DNA from 2 places in the Pseudoxanthomonas sp. LjRoot127 genome. Region 1 is predicted to be linked to the other one. Evidence: predicted binding sites of a transcription regulator. Region 1 holds the regulator's gene; the other holds the start of a gene.

Region 1 (8,301 bases):
CATGGTCGTGCCCGGTGGCGACGTCGGCGTGCTCGTTGACGGCGTGCAGGTGCTCGTTGCCGTTGCCCAACTCGTGCAGGTCGCCCAGTGAGGCGAGCACGGGGTTGGCCAGTACCGCCAGCAACAGCATTGCCAGCGCAGGCAGGCGCAGCAAGGCAACACGGCGATGGCGGAGGAAGCGGAGCATCGGCGGGCATCCTAGCCGGCGCATGTGACGTTAGGCAATTTCACGCCGGGATTCCGGCCCGGTCTGGAACGGGTCTTGCAGCGACCACCCCGACCCCGTCGGAAATGCGCCATGTCTGAGCAGGACGAAAGCGGCGAACGCACTGAGTTACCCACCGAAAAACGACTTCGCGAGGCCCGTGAACAAGGGAACATCCCGCGATCGCGCGAGCTGGCGACGGCGGCGGTGTTCGGCGCGGGCGTGCTGGCCATCATCGGCATGGGCCCCGGCCTGGCGCGCGACGCGCTGGGCTGGATGAAGATGGCCCTGACGCCCGACCCCATGTTGATGCGCCAGCCGGACCAGCTGTTCGGCTACGTCGGTCTGTTGATGCTGAAGCTGCTGGTCGCGATCGCGCCGGTGGCGGCCATCTGCGTCGCGGCAGGTGTCGCGGCGCCGGCCCTGATGAGCGGCCTGCAGTTCTCGCAGAAGTCGCTGATGCCCGATTTCAAGCGACTGAACCCGGCGTCCGGCCTCAAGCGCCTCTATGGCCCGGAGAGCGTGGCCGAGCTGCTGAAATCCCTGCTGCGCGTGGCCCTGATCGGCGGCGCGGCGGCGGTCTGCCTGAAGCTGGGACTGAATCCGCTGCGCGAGCTGCTGACCATGCCACTGGAACAGGCCGTCCGCAGCGGCCTGTCCTTCACCAGCACCCTGCTGCTGGCGACCACCGGTGGCCTGATCCTGCTCGCCGCCATCGATGCGCCGTACCAGAAGTGGAACTGGCTGCGGAAGCTGAAGATGACCCGCGAAGAACTGCGCAAGGAGATGAAGGAAAGCGAAGGCAGCCCGGAAGTGAAAGGCCGCATCCGCCAGATGCAGCACCAGATGTCGCAGCGCCGGATGATGGAGGACGTGCCGACCGCCGACGTGATCGTGGTCAACCCCACCCACTACGCCGTCGCGCTGAAGTACCAGGCCGGGCAGATGGGCGCACCCACCGTGGTCGCCAAGGGCGTGGACGAGCTGGCCATGCGCATCCGCGAAGTGGCCGACGCCCACCGCATCGCCATCGTCTCGGCGCCGCCTTTGGCACGCGCCTTGTATCGCGAAGGGCAGCTTGGCCGGGAAATCCCCGTGAGAATGTACGCCGCCGTCGCCCAGATCCTCTCCTACGTCTATCAGCTGCGCGCCTGGCGCGTCGGCGAAGCCGCGCTGCCCGACCTGCCCAGCGTCGATATCGACGAACACGGAGGCCGGGCATGAGCGCCCAGCCGGCCACCGGCGGCATGCGCTGGATGGACATGCTGAAGAACGGCCTGGGAGCGCCGCTGGTCGTGCTGGCGCTGCTGGCCATGATCGTGGTGCCGCTGGCGCCGCCGGTGCTGGATGCGCTCTTCAGCTTCAACATCGCCATCTCGCTGGTGGTGTTGCTGGCCGTGATCTACGTCAAGCGGCCGCTCGACTTCACCATCTTCCCGATCATCCTGCTGATGACCACGATGCTGCGCCTGGCGCTGAACGTGGCCTCCACCCGCGTGATCCTCATCAACGGCCAGGACGGCCATGAGGCCGCCGGCAAGGTCATCGCGGCGTTCGGCGAGTTCGTGGTGGGCGGCAACTATGCGGTCGGCATCGTGGTGTTCGCGATCCTGACCATCATCAACTTCGTCGTCATCACCAAGGGCGCCGGCCGCATCGCCGAGGTCTCCGCGCGCTTCATCCTCGATGCGATGCCCGGCAAGCAGATGGCCATCGACGCCGACCTCAACGCCGGCATCCTGACCCGCGAGGAAGCCAAGGCCCGCCGCGAGGAAGTCCGCGCGGAAGCCGACTTCTACGGCTCGATGGACGGCGCCAACAAATTCATCCGCGGCGACGCCATCGCCGGCATCCTGATCCTGTTCATCAACCTCATCGGCGGTTTCGCCGTGGGCATGTTCCAGCACGGCATGCCGGCCGCCGAGGCGGCGTCCACCTACACCCTGCTGTCGATAGGCGACGGGCTGGTCGCCCAGCTGCCTGCCCTGCTGGTGTCCTCGGCGGTGGCCATGCTGGTGACCCGCGCCTCGCGCTCGGAGGACATGGGCCAGGCCGTGATGGGCCAGGCGTTCGGCCAGCACAAGGCGCTGGCCGTGGCGGCCGGCGTGCTGGGCCTGGTCGGCCTGGTGCCCGGCATGCCCAACGTCGCCTTTTTGACGCTGGCCGCCGGCATCGGCTACCTGGCCTGGAAGATGTGGAAGCGGACCCAGGAAAGCCCCGAAGCCGCCGCCGGCGACGTGCCTGCCCTGACCGGCCCCGGCGCGCCCGACCGCAACGCCGAACTGACCTGGGACGAACTGCGCCCGGTCGACCCGCTGGGCCTGGAAGTGGGCTACCGGCTCATCCCGCTGGTCGACAAGAACCAGGGCGGCGAACTGATGTCGCGCATCAAGGCCGTGCGTCGCAAGCTCACGCAGGACCTGGGCTTCCTGGTGCCGCCGGTTCACATCCGCGACAACCTGGAACTTCCCTCCAACGGGTACCGCCTGCTGGTGCACGGCGTGCCGGTCGCCTCGGCCGAGATCCATCCCGACCGCGAACTGGCCCTGGATCCGGGCGGCGCGTTCGGCACCATCGACGGCATCCCCGGCAAGGACCCGGCGTTCGGGCTGGACGCGGTGTGGATCCAGTCGCACCAGAAGGCGACCGCCGAATCGCTGGGCTACACCGTGGTCGATCCGGCCACCGTCATGGCCACGCACCTCTCGCACCTGGTGCGCGAACACGCCCCGGAGCTGCTCGGCCACGAGGAAGTGCAGCAGTTGCTCGCGCAGCTGGGCCGCAACGCGCCGAAGCTGGTCGAGGACCTCACGCCGAAGGCGCTGCCGCTGGCCACCGTGGTGCGCGTGCTGCAGAACCTGTTGATCGAGCGCGTGCCCATCCGCCAGCTGCGCCGCATCGTCGAGGCGCTGGTCGAATTCGCCCCGCAGAACGCCGACCCGGCCGCGCTCACCGCCGCCGTGCGCACCTCGCTGGGCCGTTTCATCGTGCAGGAGATCTCCGGCATGGCGCCGGAACTGCCCGTCTATACCTTGGCGCCGAATCTGGAACGCGTCTTGCAGGACAGCACCCAGGGAACCGGCGCGGCGCTGGAACCGGGACTGGCGGAACGCCTGCACCAGAGCCTCGCCGACGTGGTGACCAAGCAGGAAGCCCGCAGCGAGCCTGCGGTGGTGCTGGTACCGGGAACGGTCCGCGCCGCCCTTGCCCGCCTGGTCCGCCACAGCGTCCCCTCGCTGTCGGTGCTGGCCTACAGCGAGGTTCCCGAAGACAAGCGGTTGAAGCTGGTGGGCACGATCAGCTGAGACCGGGAGCAGCAGAACCCGACGCGATACCGAACCGGATAGCACGCCATGAAAATCAAACGCTTCGTCGCTCCCGACATGCGCACCGCCTTCGCCATGGTCCGCCAGGAACACGGCCCGGACGCGGTGATCCTGTCCAACCGCGTCACCGAAGACGGCGTCGAGATCGTCGCCGCCAGCAATTACGACGAAGCGCTGGTCAAGCACACCCTGGAGGCGATGCGCCCGGCCACGCCGGCCGCACCCCTGCATCCGCTGCTCGACCCTGCACCGCAGGCACCGGCCGCGAACGCGCCGACGCTGTCGCCGGCCGAAGCCGCCGCCAGCTATTTCGCCCGCCGCCAGCCCGCGACGCCCGCCGCACCGCGCGCCGAACCGGCGAAGCCCGCGCACGTCGCGACCGTCGCGGCGGCGCCCGCCCCGATCGTTCCGCCGCGCGCGCCTGAGGCCGCCACGCCGGCACCGGCCGCCGAGATGCCGGCACCGGTCGTGCGCGACATCGCGCCGTTGCTGATCGAACCCGAATCCTTCGCCGCCAAGCTCGCCGCCTGCCTGCCCGCCGCACCGGCCAACGAACCCGTCGCCGCCCCCGAACCCGCCAGGACCGCGCGCCGCCCGGCCGCGCCGCGCGCCGACATCGACGACACGCTGGACCTCGATGCGCTGCTGCCGTCGATCGCGCCGCCGGTGTCGTTGCCCGAACCCGAGCCGGCGCCCGTCGCCGTGCTGCACGCCAGCCGCATCACCGCCACCGGGCCCACGCCGCCCCCCGCCGCCATCACCGTGCCGACCCTGACGGTCGTCAGCGACAACGCCGCCGAGGCGCGCGAAAGCGATGAGCAACTGGTGCACATGCGCGGCGAACTGGCGGCCATGCGCGAGATGATCGAACGCGAAATGCACCGCCTCACCGACGAACGCCTGCGCGGTTCGCCGGTGCGCATGCAGGCGATGGAGCTGATGGAAGACTACGGCTTCGATGCCGGCATCACCCGCGACATCGCCCTGCAGATCCCCGCCGACACCGAAGCCCACCGTGGGCGCGGCCTGATGCTGGGCCTGCTGTCGAAGAAGTTGCCGGTGCTCGACGCCGACCTGCTGGAGACCGGCGGCGTGATCGCCCTGGTCGGCCCCACCGGTGCCGGCAAGACCACCACCATCGCCAAGCTGGCCGCCTGCTTCGCACAGCGCCACAACCCGCGCGACGTGGCGCTGGTGACCACCGACACCGTGCGCGTCGGCGGCCGCGAGCAGCTGCACGGCTACGGCCGCCAGCTCGGCATCGCCGTGCACGAGGCCGACAGCGCGCAGACCCTGGCGCTGGTGCTGGAACGCCTGCGCGACTACAAGCTTGTACTGATCGACACCGCCGGCCTGGGCCAGCGCGACCGCAACCTGGTCGGCCAGCTCAACTGGCTGCGCGCCTCGGGCCAGGTCAGGACCCTGCTCTGCCTGCCTGCGAATTCGCACTTCTCCGACCTGGACGAAGTCGTGCGCCGCTTCAACACCGTACAGCCGCAAGGCGTGGTGCTTACCAAGCTGGACGAGACCGGCCGCCTGGGCAGCGCGCTGAGCGTGGTCGTCGACCACCAGCTGCCGATGACCTGGGTGACCGACGGCCAGCGCGTCCCCGACGATCTCCACCGCGCCAACAGCGCCCACCTCGTGCTGCGGCTTGACCAGCTGCGCCGCGAAGCCGACGAACCCTGCTCGACCGAGGCCACCCATGTCGCCTGACCACCCGCTGCAGACCAATCCCCGCAGCACCCCGCCGTTGCCCGGCGCCTTCCATCCCGTGCGCGTCGTCGCCATCACCGGCGGCAAGGGCGGCGTGGGCAAGACCAACGTGTCGGTCAACCTGGCCGTGTCGCTCGCCGAAATGGGCAAGCGCACGCTGCTGATGGACGCCGACCTGGGCCTGGCCAACGTGGACGTGCTGCTCGGCCTGTCGCCGAAGTTCACCCTCGCCGATCTCGTCGCCGGCCGTTGCGGCCTGGAGGACGTGCTGCTGGAAGGGCCCGAAGGCGTGCTGGTGGTGCCCGCCTCGTCCGGTTTCCGCCACATGGCCGAACTGACGCCGGCCGAACACGTCGGCCTGGTCAACGTGTTCTCCGAACTGCAGCGCGCCCTCGACTTCATGGTGGTGGACACCGCCGCCGGCATCACCGACAGCGTGCTGACCTTCTGCCAGGCCGCGCAGGACACCGTGGTGGTGGTCTGCGACGAGCCGGCCTCGATCACCGACGCCTACGCGCTGATCAAGGTACTGGCGCGCGAACGCGGCCTGGACCGCGTGCACGTCATCGCCAACATGGTCCGCGACCCCAATGAAGGCCGGAAGCTGTACGAGAAGCTGGCCCGCGTCTGCGAACGTTTCCTCGGCGACGTCGCCCTGCACTACCTGGGCGCCGTGCCGCAGGACGACTGGTTGCGCCGTGCGGTGCAGCGCCAGCAGGCCGTCGTGAAGGCATACCCGGGCAGCCCCTCGGCGCGTGCCATCGCCGAGATAGCACGCACGACGGCGCGCTGGCAGCCGCCGGTCGGCGCCCGCGGCAACGTGGAGTTCTTCGTCGAACGCCTGATCCAGCGCGGGGTGGCCGCATGAACACCGCCGCCGCCCAGTACCGCGCCGTGCAGCGCGGCAACGCCAACGACTTCGTCACCCAGCACGCCGACCTGGTCCGCCGCATCGCGCACCACCTTGCGGCGCGACTGCCGGCCAGCGTGGAGATCGACGACCTGGTGCAGGCCGGCATGATCGGCCTGCTGGAAGCCTCGCGCAGCTACGACGCCGAACAGGGCGCGTCCTTCGAAACCTATGCCTCGATCCGCATCCGCGGTTCGATGATCGACGAGATCCGTCGCGGCGACTGGGTCCCGCGCTCGGTGCACCGTCGTGCCCGCCAGGCCGCGGCGACCGTGCGCGAGATCGAGCAGCGCACCGGCCGCGCCGCCATCGCCACCGAAGTCGCGTCCGCGATGGAGATGCCGTTGCCGGAGTACCTGCGCCTGATGGAAGACGCCGCGCGCGGCCAGGTCCTCAGCCTGGAATCGCACATCGACGACCACGGCGAACCCAACACCTCCCGCACCGGCGGTCCGTCGCCGCAGCAGAACCTGGAGCGCAGCGAGTTCCGCCAGCAACTGGTCAAGGCGATCGGCCACCTGCCCGAGCGCGAGCAGCTGGTGCTGTCGATGTATTACGAGCAGGAGCTCAACCTGAAGGAAATCGGCGCCGTACTCGGCGTGAGCGAATCCCGCGTCTGCCAGATCCACGGCCAGGCGATGGTGCGCTTGCGCGGCCGCCTGCAGGTGTTCGAGAAGGCGGACGCGGGGCTGGAAGACGACGAGTGACCTTGGCAATCGCGCGACCCCGCAGGAGCGGTGTCGCCTCCGCTAAACCTTTCCCGCCCCCGGCCGATATCCCCACCAGACCCACCGTCCACGCAATACCGGAGCATCCGTGACCAACAAGAACATGCGCATCCTGATCGTGGACGACTTCTCCACCATGCGCCGCATCATCAAGAACCTGCTCAACGACCTCGGCTACACCAATACCGCCGAGGCCGAGGACGGCAACAGCGCGCTGACCGCGCTGGGCCAGGGCAGTTTCGACTTCGTGGTCACCGACTGGAACATGCCCGGCATGACCGGCATCGAGCTGCTGAAAGCCATCCGCGCCGACGATCGCTACAAGACCCTGCCGGTGCTGATGGTGACGGCCGAAGCCAAGCGCGAGCAGATCATCGAAGCGGCGCAGAACGGTGTGAACGGCTACATCATCAAGCCGTTCACCGCGCAGACGCTGGAAGAGAAGCTCGGCAAGATTTTCGAACGTCTCGGAGCGGCCGCCTGATGAGCGCCGTCGCCGATGCCACCAGCGCCCGCGCGGCACTCGTGGAGAAACTGCAGACCGCACTCGACGCCCTCGAACAGGGCGACGAAGCCGGCTGGCGGCGCGAACTGGATGCCATCGCCGCCTGGCGCACGCAGCCCATGATGCAGGGCCTGGGGCGGCTTGCCCGCGAACTGGCGCAGACGCTGGGCGAACTGCCGCCGACCGACGCCGGCGATCTCGACGATGCCTGCGCGCGACTGGACCACGTGGTCGAAATGACCGAACAGGCCAGCCACAAGACCCTGGACCTGGCCGAGCAGTGCCGGGGCTACGCCACCCAGCTGAAAACCACCCCGCTGTCCGCCGAGCAGGCCGCGCTGGTGGACAGCATCGGCAAGGGGCTGTCGGAGATGGCGCTGGCACAGAGCTACCAGGACCTGACGGGCCAGATCATCCGCCGGGTGGCCGGCATCGTGCGACGCGTGCACGAAGGTTTCGGCGCCCTCGGCCTTCCGCCGCCGGAAAAAAACCGCGACAAGCCTTCAGAACTCGCCGGCCCGGCCGTTGCTGGTCTGGACCGCAATGCATTTTCGCAGGACGACGCCGACGACCTGCTGTCCGGTCTGGGGTTGTAGCCCCGGGGGACGCGCACTGCGGAACCGGAGACCTGCCATGCCCGTCGCGTCCGCCCCCCGCTACCGCCATCCCGTCGTCCTCGTGCTCGTGGGCCTGCTGCTGGTCTGCGACGTGCTGGTCGGTCGCATGCTCCGCCGGCGCCACGCGCATGCGATGCGCCTGCTCGACTCCTCCCGCTGATCGCCCGACCCGGTAACCGTCCCGCCCATGTCCGCCGTCACCCCCGAAATCGCCGCCGACTTCCTGATCGAAGCGCAGGAAATCCTCGACCGGCTCGGCGAACAGCTGGTCACGCTGGAGCAGGATCCCTCGGA
Region 2 (8,301 bases), 3.0 Mb from region 1:
GCCAGAACGCCAAGGGCGGCCGTTCCAAGGGCAAGGCCCGTCTGGCCCGCCTGGAAGAGCTGCAGTCGGTCGACTACCAGCGCCGCAACGAGACCAACGAGATCTTCATCCCGCCGGGCGAGCGCCTGGGCAACTCGGTGATCGAGTTCAAGAACGTCTCCAAGAAGTTCGGCGACCGCCTGCTGATCGACAACCTGAGCTTCCTGGTGCCCGGCGGCGCCATCGTCGGCATCATCGGCCCGAACGGCGCCGGCAAGTCGACGCTGTTCAAGATGATCACCGGGCAGGAGAAGCCGGATTCCGGCGAGATCATCAAGGGCCCGACCGTGCAGCTGGCCTACGTCGACCAGAGCCGCGACAAGCTGGAAGGCAACCACAACGTCTTCCAGGAAATCTCGGGCGGCCTGGACATCCTCAACATCAATGGCGTGGAGATCCAGTCGCGCGCCTACATCGGCCGCTTCAACTTCAAGGGCCAGGACCAGCAGAAGATGGTCGGCTCGCTGTCCGGCGGTGAACGCGGCCGCCTGCACATGGCCAAGACGCTGCTGCAGGGCGGCAACGTGCTGCTGCTCGACGAACCCTCCAACGACCTGGACATCGAAACCCTGCGTGCGCTGGAAGACGCGCTGCTGGAATTCCCCGGCAATACCTTCGTCATTTCGCACGACCGCTGGTTCCTGGACCGCATCGCCACGCACATCCTCGCCTTCGAAGGCGACTCGCACGTGGAGTTCTTCCAGGGCAACTACCGCGAGTACGAGGAAGACAAGAAGCGTCGCCTGGGCGAGGAAGGCGCGCGTCCGCACCGCCTGCGGTTCAAGGCGCTGAAGTAAGCGGTCGGTTTCAAACCTGACGACATGCCCGCCTATCGGCGGGCATGTTCGTTTCAACCGTGGTGGAACAGCAGGAACAGCACGAAGACGGCAGCGCCGACCATCAGGCTCTGGGCCACCATGAACATCCCAAGCCCCACCAGGGCCCGCAGCGCCGACGTCCATCCGGAGTGCCGGTTGAACAGCTGGACGAGCGAGAACACGGTGTACGTCACCACGCAGAGCAGGATCCATGCCTGCGCACTGGGTATCCAACGCTGCAACACGATGGCGATCGCCATGAAGACGAACGACTGCACCGTCAGGAATGCCGAGACGACCAGCCATTCGGGATAGTTCAATCCCCGCCCCTTGAAAGCCAGCCAGAACGCGGCCGCCTCAAGCGGCAGGCAGAGCAGCGTGAATGCCGTCATGTGGCCGTTGAGCCAGTCCTTCGCCGCGGCGAACGTCGCAGCCAGCGCGGCCGGGTCCACGCCCGCGCCCGCCTTGGGACCGGCGCTTCCCGCGAAGCCCAGCTCCATCGCCGAACCGACGATATCCCCGTCCAGCAAGAACTTCCCGAGCAGGATGACGGCGGCTGCGGAGATCATCAGCAACAGCAACGGCTTGACCTGCTTCGCGCGCCTTCCCTCCAGATACGCCCGCATCAGGTGCCCGGGCCTGAGCATCAGCTCCTTGAGCGAATACAGGATGCCGCGATCCATGTGGAGCACGCTGTGCTCCAGCTCGTGGCCGAGGAAATGCCAGTCGATGCGATGCACCGGCGTGGGTTGGCCGCAGGCGGGACAGAACTTCTGCTGGGGATCGGCGACGGCTCGGCCGCAGTTGATGCAGATGCTCGCGTCGCCCATGCCGCTCCCCTTCCCGTGGTCGGCGGATTCTAGGGAAGCGAGGTGCGAACGTCCAACGCGCGTGCGCAGCGCGCCCCACCGAGGGGAAAACCTGCACCGCGAAGGTGCCTGCTAAAGCGGCTGCGAGACGCGCCGATAGCGCCTCAATGACGGCCATGCGCGAACGCACGGCCACCCCGCCACGCAAGGAAACCCATGAACGCACGCGCCACCGACCCCACCGACGACGCCGGCATCGACGACCACATCCAGTCCGTATCGGGACTGTCGGACTCGCTGCTCAAGCAACTGCGGCAATCGCTGCAGAAGATCGACGAGATCAACCGCATCACCCGCATCATTTCGATGAACGCCCGCATCGAAGCCGTGCGCATCGGCACGGCAGGCCGCAGCTTCGGCGTGATCGCCGAAGAAATGGATACCCTCGCGCGCCGGGTCAGCGACACCGCGCAGGACATCGACCGCATGGCCGTCCGCACCAGCCATGACCTGCGGGAGCGGCTGGACCAGCTGCAGACCGACGTGCGCCGCACGCGCCTGACCGACCTCGCCCTGGCCAACATCGACCTGATCGACCGCAACCTCTACGAACGCAGCTGCGACGTGCGCTGGTGGGCCACCGACGCGGCCGTGGTCGCGGCGGCGCAGGATCCGCAACCGGCCGCGCTCGCCCATGCCAGCCAGCGGCTGGGGCAGATCCTGGACTCGTACACGGTCTACTTCGACCTGGTGCTCGCCGACCTGCAGGGCAACATCATCGCCAACGGACGGCCGCGCCAATACCGCTCGACAGGCCAGTCGGCCGCACAGCAGGCATGGTTCCAGTCCGCCATGGCCACGCACAGCGGAGAGCAATTCGGCTTCCAGTCAATGCATGCCAGCCCCCTGGCCGGCGGAGAGCGCGTACTGGTGTACGCCTGCACCGTGCGCGAAGGCGGCCGCGTGGCGGGAAGACCGCTGGGCGTGCTGGGCATCGTGTTCCGCTGGGATGCGCTGGCGCAGACCATCGTGGAACGCACCCCGTTGTCGGACGCCGAATGGCGCCGCAGTCGCGTCTGCATCGTCGACGGACAAGGCCATGTGCTGGCCGACTCCGCGCGCGGAGATGCCGCGTCGCCGCGGCTGGACTTCCCAGGGCGGGCGACCCTGTTCGCACAGGCCCGGGCTGCGACCGATCTGGTCATCGAGGGGCGCGCCTGCTGTCTGGCGCAGGCGGCCTCCCCCGGGTACGAAACCTACCGCACGGGGTGGCACTGCGTGATCCAGCAGGGCGTCGCCTGAAGACCCGCGCTCTCAGGCGAGCCATACCTCGCCATCGCGCACCTGCACCGCGACGGCGTGCAGCGTGTCGCCCCGGCATGGCCCTGCGACACAGGCACCGGCCACGAGCTCGAACGACGCACCGTGGGCCGCACAGACCAGATGACCGTCCTTGCTCTTGAGGAACTGCCCGGGCGCCCAATCGAGGCGCCGGCCCGCGTGGGGACAGACATTCAGCCAGGCGCGCACCTCTCCGCCCGACCGATAGAGGATCAACGACTCGGCATCGTCGCCGATCGTGGCCTCAACCTCGGCGAAAGCCCCGTCGGCGATGTCATTCAGTGCACTTAGTCGCATGGCACTTAACGAAGTCCTCACACGGTCATCTAACCGTCATCCGATACTGCGTGCACCGGCTCCCGCCGCATTCTGTCACGACGCACCGCCATGTACGCACGCCATTTCCAGTTCAATTCCTTCCGCCACATCTTCGCGCCGCGCAAGCCGCGCCATCCGCTCCTGCGGGTGGGACTGGGCCTAGTGGGCGTGGCGCTGCTGGGCGTGCTGGTGTTCTTCAGCGTGTTCGTCGGAGCGGCCATGATCGCGGCCGGCCTGGTCTACAAGCTGGTTCGCCAGCGCGGCAAGCCGCAGGCCCGCGATGCGCGCGTGGTGGACGCGGAATACCACGTGGTGCGCAAGCCGGTGCTCCCGCTGTCGCGTTGATCCCACCGCGGGAACCCGGTTCCCGCCTACACTTTGCGGCCGTTCCACCTGCTGCCCGGCCGCCATGACCGACCTCGTTCCCGCTCCGCCCGTGCCACGCGTCCCCGTACGCGGCGGCGGCACGTTCCCTGTCCGGCGCATCTTCTGCGTCGGCCGCAACTTCGCCGACCATGCGCGTGAAATGGGCGCGGCCGCGCCCGCTTCGAAGGCCGAACGCGGCACGCCGGTGTTCTTCCACAAGCCGGCGGACGCCATCGTCACCGGCAACGGGGACGTACCCTACCCGCCGGGCACGAACGACCTGCACCATGAGGTCGAACTGGTCGCCGCGCTGGGCGCCGACGCACCCGCGGGCACGCTGTCGCGCGAAGCGGCGCAAGACCTGGTCATCGCCTACAGCGTCGGCCTGGACCTGACCCGCCGCGACCTGCAGGGCGCCGCCAAGGCCAAGGGCCTGCCGTGGGACACCGGCAAGGGCTTCGATCATTCGGCACCGATCAGCGACCTGGTCGCCGCCGCCGAGGTCGGCGCGCTCGATAGCCGCACGTTGACCCTGCGCGTGAACGGCGATGTCCGGCAGCACGGCGCACTGCACGACCTGATCTGGGACGTGCCCGACATCCTGCACGAGCTGTCGAAGCTCTATGCACTGAAGGCCGGCGACCTGGTCTTCATGGGCACGCCGGCAGGCGTAGCCGCACTGGTGCCCGGCGACACCTTCGTGGCCTCGCTCGATGGCGTGGTGGAACTGCGCGGGCGCATCGCCGGCTGATCCTGCCTTGCACCGTCGACGCCCGGGGTTATAGTCCATCGCAGTGGCGAGTCGGCGCCGTTCCAGGAGATGACGCAATGGGCATGATCAGCGAGTTCAAGGAATTCATCGCGCGCGGCAACGTGGTCGACCTGGCCGTCGGCGTGGTGATCGGCGCGGCCTTCGGCAAGATCGTCACCACCCTGGTCGACAAGATCATCATGCCGCCCATCGGCTACCTGATCGGTGGCGTCGACTTCTCGAAGTGGGCGTGGACGCTGAAGGAAGCCACCGTCGACGCCGCGGGCAAGGAAGTGCCCGCGATCGTGGTCGGCATCGGCGAGTTCCTCAACACGGTCATCCAGTTCGTCATCGTCGCGTTCGCGATCTTCCTGCTGGTCAAGGCGGTCAACCGCCTGCACCGCAAGCCCGAGGCCGCGCCCGCAGCGCCACCCGAGGACGTGCTGCTGCTGCGCGAGATCCGCGACGCGCTGAAGAAATAACGAACGCGGCGTTCCCGATCGGCAACGCCGTCGACGGAAACACGGGGCCACGGGCTGCTAAGCTCGTGGCCTTCGTTTTTCCGGGACTTTCCATGCGCCTTGCTCCGCTGCTGCTCGCCCTGGCCGTCACCGCTCCCGCTTTCGCCGCGTCGCGCGAAACCCGCATCCCCGACGCCGCACTCGCCACCGCGGCGCAGCTGCGCGAACAGGCGCTCGCCGACCGCACCGGTTGGAACGTCGTCGAATCGCTGACGACGGAGGTGGGCCCGCGCCTGGCCGGCAGCGAGGCCGATGCGAAAGCCGTGGCGTGGGCACAGGCGAAGTTCAAGGCGCTCGGCTTCGACAAGGTGTGGATCGAACCGGTGACGTTTCCGAAGTGGGTGCGTCGCAGCGAGCGGGCCGCCGTACTCGGTGGACACGCGCAACCGCTGACGGTCACCGCACTCGGCGGCAGTCCGAAGGGCAGCGTGGAGGCGGAGATCGTCCGCTTCGCCGACCTGGCTGCACTGGAAGCGGCGCCCGCGGGATCCCTGGCCGGGAAGATCGCCTTCGTCGATTACCAGATGACCTCCGCGCGCGATGGCAGCGACTATCGCAACGGCGGCGCGATCCGCTCGAAGGGCCCGTCGGCCGCGATCCGCAAGGGCGCGATCGCGTTCCTGATGCGCTCGGCCGGCACGGACAACCATCGCGTCGCGCATACCGGCATCACCCGGTTCGACGAAGGCCTGACGCCGGTACCGTCGGCATCGCTGACCATCCCGGATGCCGACCAGTTGGCGCGCCTGCTGCAGCGCGGTCCGGTGCGCGTATCGCTCGCGCTGGATTGCGGCTGGGACGGTGAGTACACCTCGCACAACGTGATCGGCGAGATCACGGGGCGCAGCCTGCCGAAGGAGGTCGTGGTGATCGGCGGCCACCTGGATTCATGGGACCTCGGCACCGGCGCGATCGACGACGGCGCCGGCATCGCCATCACGATGGCCGCCGGCCACCTGATCGGCCAGCTGAAGCAGGCGCCGAAGCGCACCATCCGCGTGATCGCCTTCGCCAACGAGGAGCAGGGCCTGTACGGCGGCAAGGCGTATGCGGAGAAGCACCTGGGCGACATCACGCGCCACCAGATCGGTGCGGAGAGCGATTTCGGCGCCGGTCGCATCTATGCGTTCAACACCGGCGCGCCGGACCACGCGCGCAAGGCCACCGAGCAGATCGCGCAGGCGCTGGCGCCGCTGGGCATCGAGTACGCGCCCGGCAAGGGCAGCGCGGGCCCGGACATCAGCCCGTTCGCGGCAAAGGGCATGGCGTGGGCGTGGCTGGCGCAGGACGGCAGCGACTATTTCGATCTGCACCACAACGCAGACGACACGCTCGACAAGATCGACCCGGCCGCGCTGGCGCAGAACGTGGCGGCTTACACGGTGTTCGCCTACCTGGCGGCGGACGCCGAGGGCGACTTCGGCAGCCAGCTCAAAGAGACCGCGGCTACCGAGTGAGGCTCAGCGGGCGCGCTGCGCCCACTGCGCCAGGAACACCGCCGTCGCGGCGGCCACGTTGAGGCTCTCGACGGCGCCGCTGCCGGGGATCGACAGTCGCGTATCGCAGGCATCGGCGAGGCGTGCATCCATGCCTTCGCCCTCCGCACCCATCACGTAGACGAGGCGCTGCGGCAGCTTGGCGGCGAACAGGTCGTCGCCACCGCGCACGACGGTGGCGGCCAGCGAGAAACCTGCATTGCGCAGCTGGGCGGCGGCGTTGTCCGGCTGTCCCATGCGCACCAGCGGCACCTGCTCGGCACCGCCTTCGGCCACGCGCGCCGCCGCGCCGGAGATCGCCAGCGTCGAATCACGCGGTAGCAGGATGCCGGCCACGCCGAAGTGCGCGGCCGAGCGCAGGATCGCGCCGAAGTTGTGCGGGTTGCCCACGCCATCGAGCCACAACGCGGCGACGGGCTTGCCTTCGGGCAATGCGCGCAGCCAGTCGGACATCGGCAGCGGCTCGACCTTGCGCACGTCGGCCACGATGCCTTCGTGGTGCGTACTGGCCGCGAGCCGGTCGAGATCGCCCTCTTCCACCACGCGGTAGCCGACCCGCTGCTTCACGCACCACGCCAGCAACGGCTTCAGGGCCTGGATACGCGACTCGGTCAGGTAGACCTTGCGGATCGCGTCCGCGCGCCGCGCGAAGACCGCCTGCACCGCATTGAGACCGTACAGGCGGAGTTCGTCGCGCGCGCTGCCCGCGGGGCGCTCTTCGCGCGGCGAGGGCGCTTGCGGCGGCCGCCGCCGATCGGGCGGATTGCCCGGTGGCCGTGGCGGCCGGCTGTTCCAGGGATTACTCACGTCAGGCCTTCGTCTTCCAGAAGTCGGCGTTGCGGATGCCCAGCGCATCCGGATCGAACGTCGGGTCAACGCCCAGCTTCTTCTGCCGCTCGTAGTCGCGCAGCGCGATCAGCGCCGGCTTCTGCAGGATCAGGATCGCGATGACGTTCAACCACGCCATCAGGCCGACGCCGATGTCGCCCAGCGTCCAGGCCATCGCGGCGTTGTGGTACGCACCGAAGATCACCATGCCCACGATGCCCACGCGCAGCAGCAAGGTTGCCAGCGGATGGGTCTTCTTGGTGCCGGCCAGGTAGGTCAGGTTGGTCTCGGCCATGTAGTAATAGGCCATGATCGTGGTGAAGGCGAAGAAGAACAGCGCCAGCGCCACGAACCCCGCACCCCAGCCCGGCAGCACCGATTCCACCGCGGCCTGGGTGAACTGCGCACCTTCCGAGGGTTGCAGGCCCGGAACGCCGGAGAAGATCTCGACCAGCGTGTCCTTGCCGTTCTCGGTGACGGTCTTGAACGTGTTGTACATGCCCGTCGACAGCAGCAGGAACGCCGTCGAGGTGCACACCAGCATGGTGTCGAAGTAGATCGCGAAGGCCTGCACGTAGCCCTGCTTGGCCGGGTGCGAGACCTCGGCGGCCGCGGCGGCGTGCGGGCCGGTGCCCTGGCCGGCTTCGTTCGCGTAGATGCCGCGCTTCACGCCCCAGGCGATCGCCTGGCCGATGATCGCGCCGAACGCCGCATGCGCGCCGAACGCGCTGGAGAAGATGTCGGCGAACATCGCCGGCACCTTGCCGGCGTTGGCGATCATGACGATGACCGCCATCAGGATGAACGCCAGCGCCATGAACGGCACGACGACTTCGGCGAACGTGGCGATGCGCTTGATGCCGCCGAAGATGATCAGCGCCAGCACCGCCGCCACGCCCACGCCCAGCCACAGCTTCAGCGCACCCGCACCACCGACGGCGTCGCAGCCACCGGCGCTGCACAGCACGTTGCTGGCACTGTCGGCGATGGCATTGGCCTGCACGCCCGGCAGCA

The links. The regulator FliA, encoded in region 1, starts transcription of late flagellar genes. The targets are predictions, from matches to a motif close to TAAAGTTTNNCNNNCNNNGGCCGATAA.
Region 2: a site for FliA is predicted at 1,800-1,826, ahead of ACSQ19_RS03960 (methyl-accepting chemotaxis protein). Genes of this name have one in related genera too.

Annotation. Positions count from the first base shown of each region.
Region 1 is NZ_CAXUQR020000001.1:3,809,018-3,817,318, forward strand. Features, by position in the region: gene ACSQ19_RS18030 (hypothetical protein) at 1-187, opposite strand, end outside; gene flhB (flagellar biosynthesis protein FlhB) at 299-1,429, shown strand; gene flhA (flagellar biosynthesis protein FlhA) at 1,426-3,510, shown strand; gene flhF (flagellar biosynthesis protein FlhF) at 3,559-5,247, shown strand; gene ACSQ19_RS18050 (MinD/ParA family protein) at 5,237-6,115, shown strand; gene ACSQ19_RS18055 (RNA polymerase sigma factor FliA) at 6,112-6,864, shown strand; gene ACSQ19_RS18060 (chemotaxis response regulator CheY) at 6,989-7,369, shown strand; gene ACSQ19_RS18065 (protein phosphatase CheZ) at 7,369-7,986, shown strand; gene ACSQ19_RS18070 (hypothetical protein) at 8,024-8,167, shown strand; gene ACSQ19_RS18075 (chemotaxis protein CheA) at 8,195-8,301, shown strand, end outside.
Region 2 is NZ_CAXUQR020000001.1:824,421-832,721, forward strand. Features, by position in the region: gene ettA (energy-dependent translational throttle protein EttA) at 1-836, shown strand, start outside; gene ACSQ19_RS03955 (DUF3667 domain-containing protein) at 890-1,687, opposite strand; gene ACSQ19_RS03960 (methyl-accepting chemotaxis protein) at 1,883-2,968, shown strand; gene ACSQ19_RS03965 (Rieske (2Fe-2S) protein) at 2,981-3,304, opposite strand; gene ACSQ19_RS03970 (hypothetical protein) at 3,395-3,670, shown strand; gene ACSQ19_RS03975 (fumarylacetoacetate hydrolase family protein) at 3,735-4,442, shown strand; gene mscL (large-conductance mechanosensitive channel protein MscL) at 4,520-4,924, shown strand; gene ACSQ19_RS03985 (M28 family peptidase) at 5,017-6,420, shown strand; gene ACSQ19_RS03990 (TrmH family RNA methyltransferase) at 6,424-7,266, opposite strand; gene ACSQ19_RS03995 (alanine/glycine:cation symporter family protein) at 7,268-8,301, opposite strand, start outside.